Regions from separate parts of the Pseudarthrobacter sp. NPDC080039 genome, predicted to be linked through region 1. Evidence: predicted binding sites of a transcription regulator. Region 1 holds the regulator's gene; the other holds the start of a gene.
What was found. Region 1 encodes LexA, which represses DNA repair genes until DNA is damaged. Its sites were predicted from a motif close to TCGAACANNTGTTCGA; they were not measured.
Positions count from the first base shown of each region.

Region 2: AB0313_RS10350 (shikimate dehydrogenase) is a predicted target of LexA. The motif match lies at 1,155-1,170, and genes of this name have one in related genera.

Region 1 covers NZ_JBFBKY010000008.1:132,283-135,691, reverse strand. Annotated here, with positions in the region: gene AB0313_RS11705 (histidinol-phosphate transaminase) at 1-588, opposite strand, end outside; gene AB0313_RS11700 (LysM peptidoglycan-binding domain-containing protein) at 696-1,046, opposite strand; gene lexA (transcriptional repressor LexA) at 1,398-2,132, shown strand; gene AB0313_RS11690 (ATP-dependent DNA helicase) at 2,204-3,409, opposite strand, start outside.
Region 2 covers NZ_JBFBKY010000007.1:74,283-77,691, reverse strand. Annotated here, with positions in the region: gene AB0313_RS10355 (MFS transporter) at 1-1,100, opposite strand, end outside; gene AB0313_RS10350 (shikimate dehydrogenase) at 1,245-2,081, shown strand; gene AB0313_RS10345 (IclR family transcriptional regulator C-terminal domain-containing protein) at 2,190-3,002, shown strand; gene AB0313_RS10340 (Re/Si-specific NAD(P)(+) transhydrogenase subunit alpha) at 3,146-3,409, shown strand, end outside.

The sequences.
Region 1 (3,409 bases):
GATCACGATGGCCTGGCTGTCCGTGCCGGCCTCGTAGACGGCTTCCACAACGTCCAGCCCCAGTCCGGTGCCGGTGGGGTTGTTGGGCGAGCAAAGGAAGACGATGTTCGGCTGCAGTTCCCTGACCTGGCGGGCAGCTGACTCTGCGCTGAGGTCGTACCCCTCGCCGCGCTCGCCGGTGATGTACTGGGTGTCGGTTCCGCTCGCGAGCAGGGGGTACATGGAGTACGTGGGCGGGAAGCCCAGCGCGGTCCGGCCGGGACCGCCAAAAGCCTGGAGAATTTGCTGAAGCACTTCGTTGGAGCCGTTGGCTGCCCACACGTTGGATTCATCCAGGCCGTGTCCAAGGTATTCCGCCAGAGCCTTCCGAAGCTTGGTGAACTCGCGGTCCGGGTAGCGGTTGAGCCCTGCAGCGGCCTCCGTAACGGCGGCGCTGATGGCGGCGCGGACGTCAGCCGGAACACCATGGGTGTTCTCATTGACGTTCAGGAGGATGGGGACGTCCAGTTGGGGCGCCCCGTAGGGGGTGAGGCCGCGAAGGTTGCTGCGGAGGGGAAGCCGGTTCAGACGTTCTAGCTGGTCGTTCACCTGAACAGTTTAGTTGCCTCGGCAACGACCGGAAAATGTGACGGTTCTCCGCCCTCCCCGGCGCCCCACCGCGGCCCAGGCAGGCCTCGCCCGAAAAAGGCGCATACTCAACGGGTGGGGACGAACAACTGCTGGCCAGGCAGCACGGACCCGGCCCTGAGGTTGTTGAGCTGGACGATGTCCGCCACGACGTCCCTGGCGTCCCGGTCCGGTGCCACCGCACTGGCAATAGCCCACAGGGACTGTCCCGGCTGCACGGTCACGGTGAGCGTGGGCGTGACCGCCAGGTCTGAGGCCGAATCAGAGGCCTTGGCCGGCGAATGGAAGATGCCGGCCAGGGACAGCAATAGCACGGCAATGACAACAAGCGGGACCCCAATCAGGACGATCCTGCCCCGTCGCGTTAGCCGCAGGGGTGCTGACGGGAGTGAAACCTGGTGAAGAGATATAGCTGACATGAACTGAGCCCTCCTGGACCTGCCGTGCTGCCCGGGTGTTCTTCCGGCGCCTGGGGATCCGGGGTACGGGCGGAAACTTTTCCGGCCACATCTTCGAATAACTGGCGCATCGGTTAGAACACATGTTCGAACTTGCTTGATTCAGTTTTAGCACTTATCAACGAACATTGTCGAGACTCGCTAGAACAAATGTTTGAAAAAGCAGTGTGGCTGGCCTAGCTTTGAACCAGAGAACAACCACCCCTGAAGTTGAACAGCAGGGTCTGACAATGACAGTGGGAGTCCTTCCGGGCGGCGCTGCAGCACAGCAAAAGCGGAAGAACCGGCGGCAAGCGAAAGGCATCGGCGAATATGGCAGCAGCAGCCGCCGGGGGCAGGACCGCCCCGCAATCCAAGAGGACCGCCAAGGGGCTGACACCCCGGCAGAAAAAGATCCTCGAAACCATCCAGCGCTCAGTGAATGAGAATGGGTATCCGCCCTCCATGCGGGAAATCGGCGATACCGTGGGATTGGCAAGCCTGTCGAGCGTCACCCACCAGCTCTCGCAATTGGAGAAGCTGGGTTACCTCCGGCGCGACCCCAAACGGCCGCGTGCCATGGAAGTACTGATGCCCCTCACCCTGGACGGCGGCGGCAAAGCGGCCGGCACGTCCCCCGCACCCCAGGCTGCATCGGGCGGCGCCACCGTGGCTGAACTACCCACCGCACTCGATACGGCGATGGTCCCGCTGGTGGGCCGGATTGCTGCCGGCGGACCGATCCTGGCTGAACAACTCGTTGAAGACGTCATGCCCCTTCCCCGCCAACTGGTTGGTCAAGGTGAACTCTTCATGCTGAGGGTGGCCGGTGACTCCATGGTGGACGCGGCCATTTGCGACGGCGACTGGGTGGTGGTCCGGCGGCAGGCTGACGCTGCCAACGGCGACATCGTTGCTGCACTGCTCGACGACGAAGCAACCGTCAAGACGTTCCGGCAGCGCGACGGCCACACGTGGCTGCTCCCCCAGAACACCCAGTACGAACCCATCCTGGGCGACCACGCCACCATCATGGGCAAGGTCGTCTCGGTCCTGCGCTCCCTCTGACTCCTCGGGGAGCCGGCTGTTCCTGCGACGCTCCACCGGGCACTGCAGGAACCGTCTCCGGGCTCCCGCAGCTACCTCGACGCGTCGGCGCCCAGCCGGCTGAGCGCCGCCAGCGCCTTGCTGCGGTCGGTAGTTGCCCAGAACGGCGGCAGGGCGCCCCGGAGAAAACCGGCATAGCGCTCGGTGGCCAGCCGCGAGTCCAGCACGGCCACCACACCTTTGTCCCCCGGTGACCGGATCAGCCGGCCGGCCCCCTGCGCCAGCCGGATCGCGGCGTGCGTGGCCGAAACAGACATGAACCCGTTCCCGCCCGCCTGCGCCACTGCCCGCGACCGTGCCGTCATCAGCGGATCATCCGGCCGCGGAAACGGAATTCGGTCGATTACCACAAGGCGGCAGGAGCCTCCGGGCACGTCGACTCCCTGCCACAGGGACATGGTCCCGAAAAGGCAGGTATCGGGCTCATCGGCGAACTGCTTGACCAGGGCGGTCATGGTCGACTCGCCTTGGCACAGGACCGTCACGTCCAGCCTCGGCCGCAGGGCGTCCGCTGCTTCTTCAGCCGCCCGGCGGGAGGAGAAGAGGCACAATGCGCCGCCGCCCGATGCCTTGATGAGCGCTTCCAGTTCCTCCAGCGCCTCCGGAGACACGCCGCGCCCGGGTTTGGGCAGGTGGCCGGCCACGTAGAGGATGCCCTGTTTGGGATAGTCGAAGGGCGACCCGACGTCCACGCCCTTCCAGCTTGGCGCCCCCTCACCCAGGAGGCCCAGTCCACCCGCCGCAGGTTCGAAGGCCGAGCCGATCGCGAGGGTAGCGGACGTCAACACCACGGTGTGCCCCGCAAAGAGCCCTTCCCGCAACCTTCCGGCCACGGACAACGGCGCGATGTTGACCAGCACCGGCGCGTTCTCGTCCGGCGGCGAGTATCCCTGTCCGGGATCGAAGGTGCTGGCGCGGGAAAACCAGACCACTTCCCGGTTTTCCCTGGCGGCGATAAGCCGCTCGCACAGTTCCAAAATAAGCATGAGGCGGGACCGCGCGAGCTGCCGCCCGCCGTCGGCTGTAGTGTTGCTGTCCCCCTTGGAATCGGACAGTGCGGCCCGGCACGCCTCGCGCAACTGGTCCACGCAGTCAAGCTGCTCATCGTTCAGGCCATTGGGAAGCAAGCCGCTTGGCGCCCCGGCGAGTGCCAGCTCAAGATTGGCGGCGGCCGCGTTCAAGGCGTCAACGGTGATGGCAGTGTGCTTCCGGGCGCCGGCAGCGGCAGCGTGGACCAT
Region 2 (3,409 bases), on a different contig from region 1:
GCGAACCAGGCCGGGTAGATGGCATTGGACATGGCGTAGGTGCCGGCCGTGATCAGGGTGCTGGTCAGGAAGATCATGGGGATGTTCGCGGTGGAAATGACCCAGAAGTACACGAAGATCATGGCCCCGGAACCAAGCACGCCCCCGATGAAGATGGGGCGGCGGCCAAAGGTGTCCGACATCCGCGCCAGCAGGGGCTGGCTGACGATGGCCAGGACGTTGCCCAGGATGCTGACCCACAGCATGGTGGAGGCCGGGACGCCCACCGAAACCGCATAGGCCAGGCCAAAGGACTGCATGAAGGTGTTGGTGACGGTCTCGAAGGACATCAGCGCCACCTGGAAGAACTGGGCGGGGTGGGTCTGGAACATCTTGGCGAAGGGGAGCTTCACCAGTTCGCCGTGGTCATGCTTTTCCTCGAAGACCTCCGGTTCCTCCAGGGAGCGGCGTACGAGATAGGCGACGATGAGGACCACCAGGGAGAGCCAGAACGGAATCCGCCAGCCCCAGGCGATCCGGTCTGCTTCACTCATGGCAGCCACGGGCAGGAAGGCAAGGGACGCCAGCACGATGCCGGCCGAAATGCCGCTCATGGCGAAGCTGGCGAAGAAACCACGGCGGCCCTCGGGGGCTTCCTCCGTGGACAAGGCCGAAGCGCCGGCGGTTTCAGCGCCGGCGGACAGGCCCTGCAGCAGGCGCAGCACCACCAGCAGTCCGGGGGCCCAGTAACCTGCCAGGCTGAAGTCCGGCAGGGCGCCGATCAGGAAGGTGGCGCTGCCCATCAGGACGAGGGTGAGCACGAGGGTGTTCTTGCGGCCGATCTTGTCACCCAGGTGCCCGAACACCACTGCGCCGAACGGCCTCGCGACGTAGGCGACACCGAAGGTGGCGAAGGACGCGATGAGCGCCACGGTGGGATCGCCCGCAGGGAAGAAGATCTTTGAGAAGACGAGGGAGGCGGCCGTGGCGTAGATGAAGAAGTCGTAGTACTCCAGTGCGCCGCCGAGGAAGGCTGCCAACGCTGCCTTTTTTGCGCGCCTGAGACGGCGCTGCGCCTCAGGCGTCGACTGGGCCTGGGCTCCTGCTGCGATGTTGGTCATTGTGGGGTCCCTTCCACGCTGAAGGTGGGGATCTTTTTCTAATTTGTACGCATTCCGAACAAGTGTGCGAAATGCGCCTAGAAAGAGGATACTAGCCGGTGACGGCAATCACAACGTCGATGTCGGCGGAAGGTGGATCTTTGTATGGAACCTCGCACCCAGGCTTTCCGGCTGGTCCTGATCGGGTCGGCGGCTTCCCAGGCCATGTCGCCCGGGCTTTGGAATCCGGTTCTGGCCCGGCTGGGCAACGGCTGGACGTACGAGGCATGGGATGTCCCACCCCACGGCGATCTTGCGCAGGTCCGCAGGAGGCTCCTGGAACGGGATATGCTCGCCGCCAACGTGACCATGCCGCACAAGCACTGGGCAGCTGAAACAGCCGATAATGCTGACGAGTCCGTGCGGCTGAGCGGGGCCTGCAACCTGCTTCTGCGGGCGGGCGGCGGCCTGGAAGGCCACAACACCGACATCACCGCTGCCGAAGTGCTGCTCGGCAACACCTACCAGCGCCATGCCCTCCTGCTCGGAGCAGGGGGAGCCGCCCGTGCGGCCCTCATTGCCATCCGGAAACACGTGGGGGCTGTGTCCATCACCGACCGCGATCCCCATGCTTCCGCGGAGTTGCTGGAGCTTGCGCGCGAGCTGGGCCTCGACGCGCGCGGCGTCACGTGGGAGCAAGCCCAGGAGGCCGCCGCTGGTGCTTCCCTGATCGTCAACGCGACGCCCATTGGAAAAAGCAGGTCTGACGTGCCGGCCTGGGGCGGTGCCGCACTGGCCCCGGATGCCGTCCTGTACGACTTCGTGTACGCCCGGCATACCACCGCCACCGTTGCCTGCGCACAGGCAATGGGCGTGCGGTGCATCGACGGGTGGGACCACCTTCGGGAGCAGGCGGTGGCCATGGTGCCACTTCTGGGCCTGGACAGCGGAGCGGGCAGTCTGCTGCAGGACACGCTCGTCCGGCTTCGGGATACCCACTAGGCTGGCCGTCGCCGGGCGGGGTCTTCCCCGCCCGATATGATCGAACAGGTGCGAAAGACCGGCAGTCCCGTGCCGGCATGCCCGGTTGGTTCGGAGGGGAACAGCAACGTGGAGGAGCAGGCAGGCTACTTCGTTAAGTCGGTTGAGAAGGCCTTTGATGTCCTGCTGGCCTTCACCCCGGACCAGCCCCGCCTTACCGTGTCGCAGGTGGCCGCCCGGACGGACATGACCCGGGCATCTGCCCGGCGCTTCCTGCTCACCCTCGCCGACCTTGGCTACCTCCGTGCTGACGGGCCGGCTTTCGAGCTGACGGCGCGGTCCCTGGATGTGGGCCGGTCATACCTGGCCGCACTGACGCTGCCCCGGGTGGCCGAGCCGCATCTGAGGGACCTGGCGGCGGAGCTCAATGAGACAACGTCGCTGTGCATCCTGGATGGCGGTGACGTGGTCTACGTCGCCTGTATACCCTCACCGCGCCTGCTGAGCGTGTCCATCACGGTGGGTACCCGCTTCCCGGCCTGGGCCACCTCCATGGGCAGGGTCCTCCTTGCGGGGCTCCCCGCGCCGCAGCTGGAGGACTACCTCCACTCGGTCCGGCTGCAACGCTTCACCGACCGCTCCATCGGCAGCGTCGAGGACCTGCGTGCCGAGGTGGAGGCGGCAAGGACCAGGGGCTGGGCCATGGTGTCGCAGGAACTGGAGGAAGGCCTGCGGGGCGTGGCCGTCCCGGTCCTGCGCGGACATGAGGTTGTGGCCGCGGCCAACGTTTCGCTGCAGACCCACAGGGCTGCGGCCCAGGACATCGAAGCGTCAGTCCTGCCCCAGCTGATGGAAGCCGCACGGCGCATCGCGCTCGACTACGGCGGACCGGTACCCAAGGCCGCCCCTGCCACCCCCAAAGCGGGCCGGGCCGCGCACTGACCGAGGTTCCCGGTGCGGCTGAGGTAACGCTTTGCCACCGAAGCCGGCGTCACTACTCCCGCAGCGGCAGCAGTGGCCCTAGACTCTAGCCAACTGCGTGCAGCAGAGCCGCTGCATTGCTCGTCAGGAAGAGGAGTCGGCGGGTGAAACTGGGGATTCCGCGGGAACGCCGGGAGGGTGAGCGGCGTGTGGCTGCCACGCCGGATACCGTCAGGCAGTTGACCGGGATGGGACTTGACGTCGCCGTGGAAGCCGGTGCGGGGAACGGGGCCGGACACGCAGACGCCGAATACCACAACGCCGGTGCGGCCGTTGTTCCGGAACTGGACATCTCCGCCGTCGACATCCTGGCCCACGTCCGTCCCCTGGACCCGCGCGTTGCCGCGTGCCTCAAAAAGGGAGCCGTG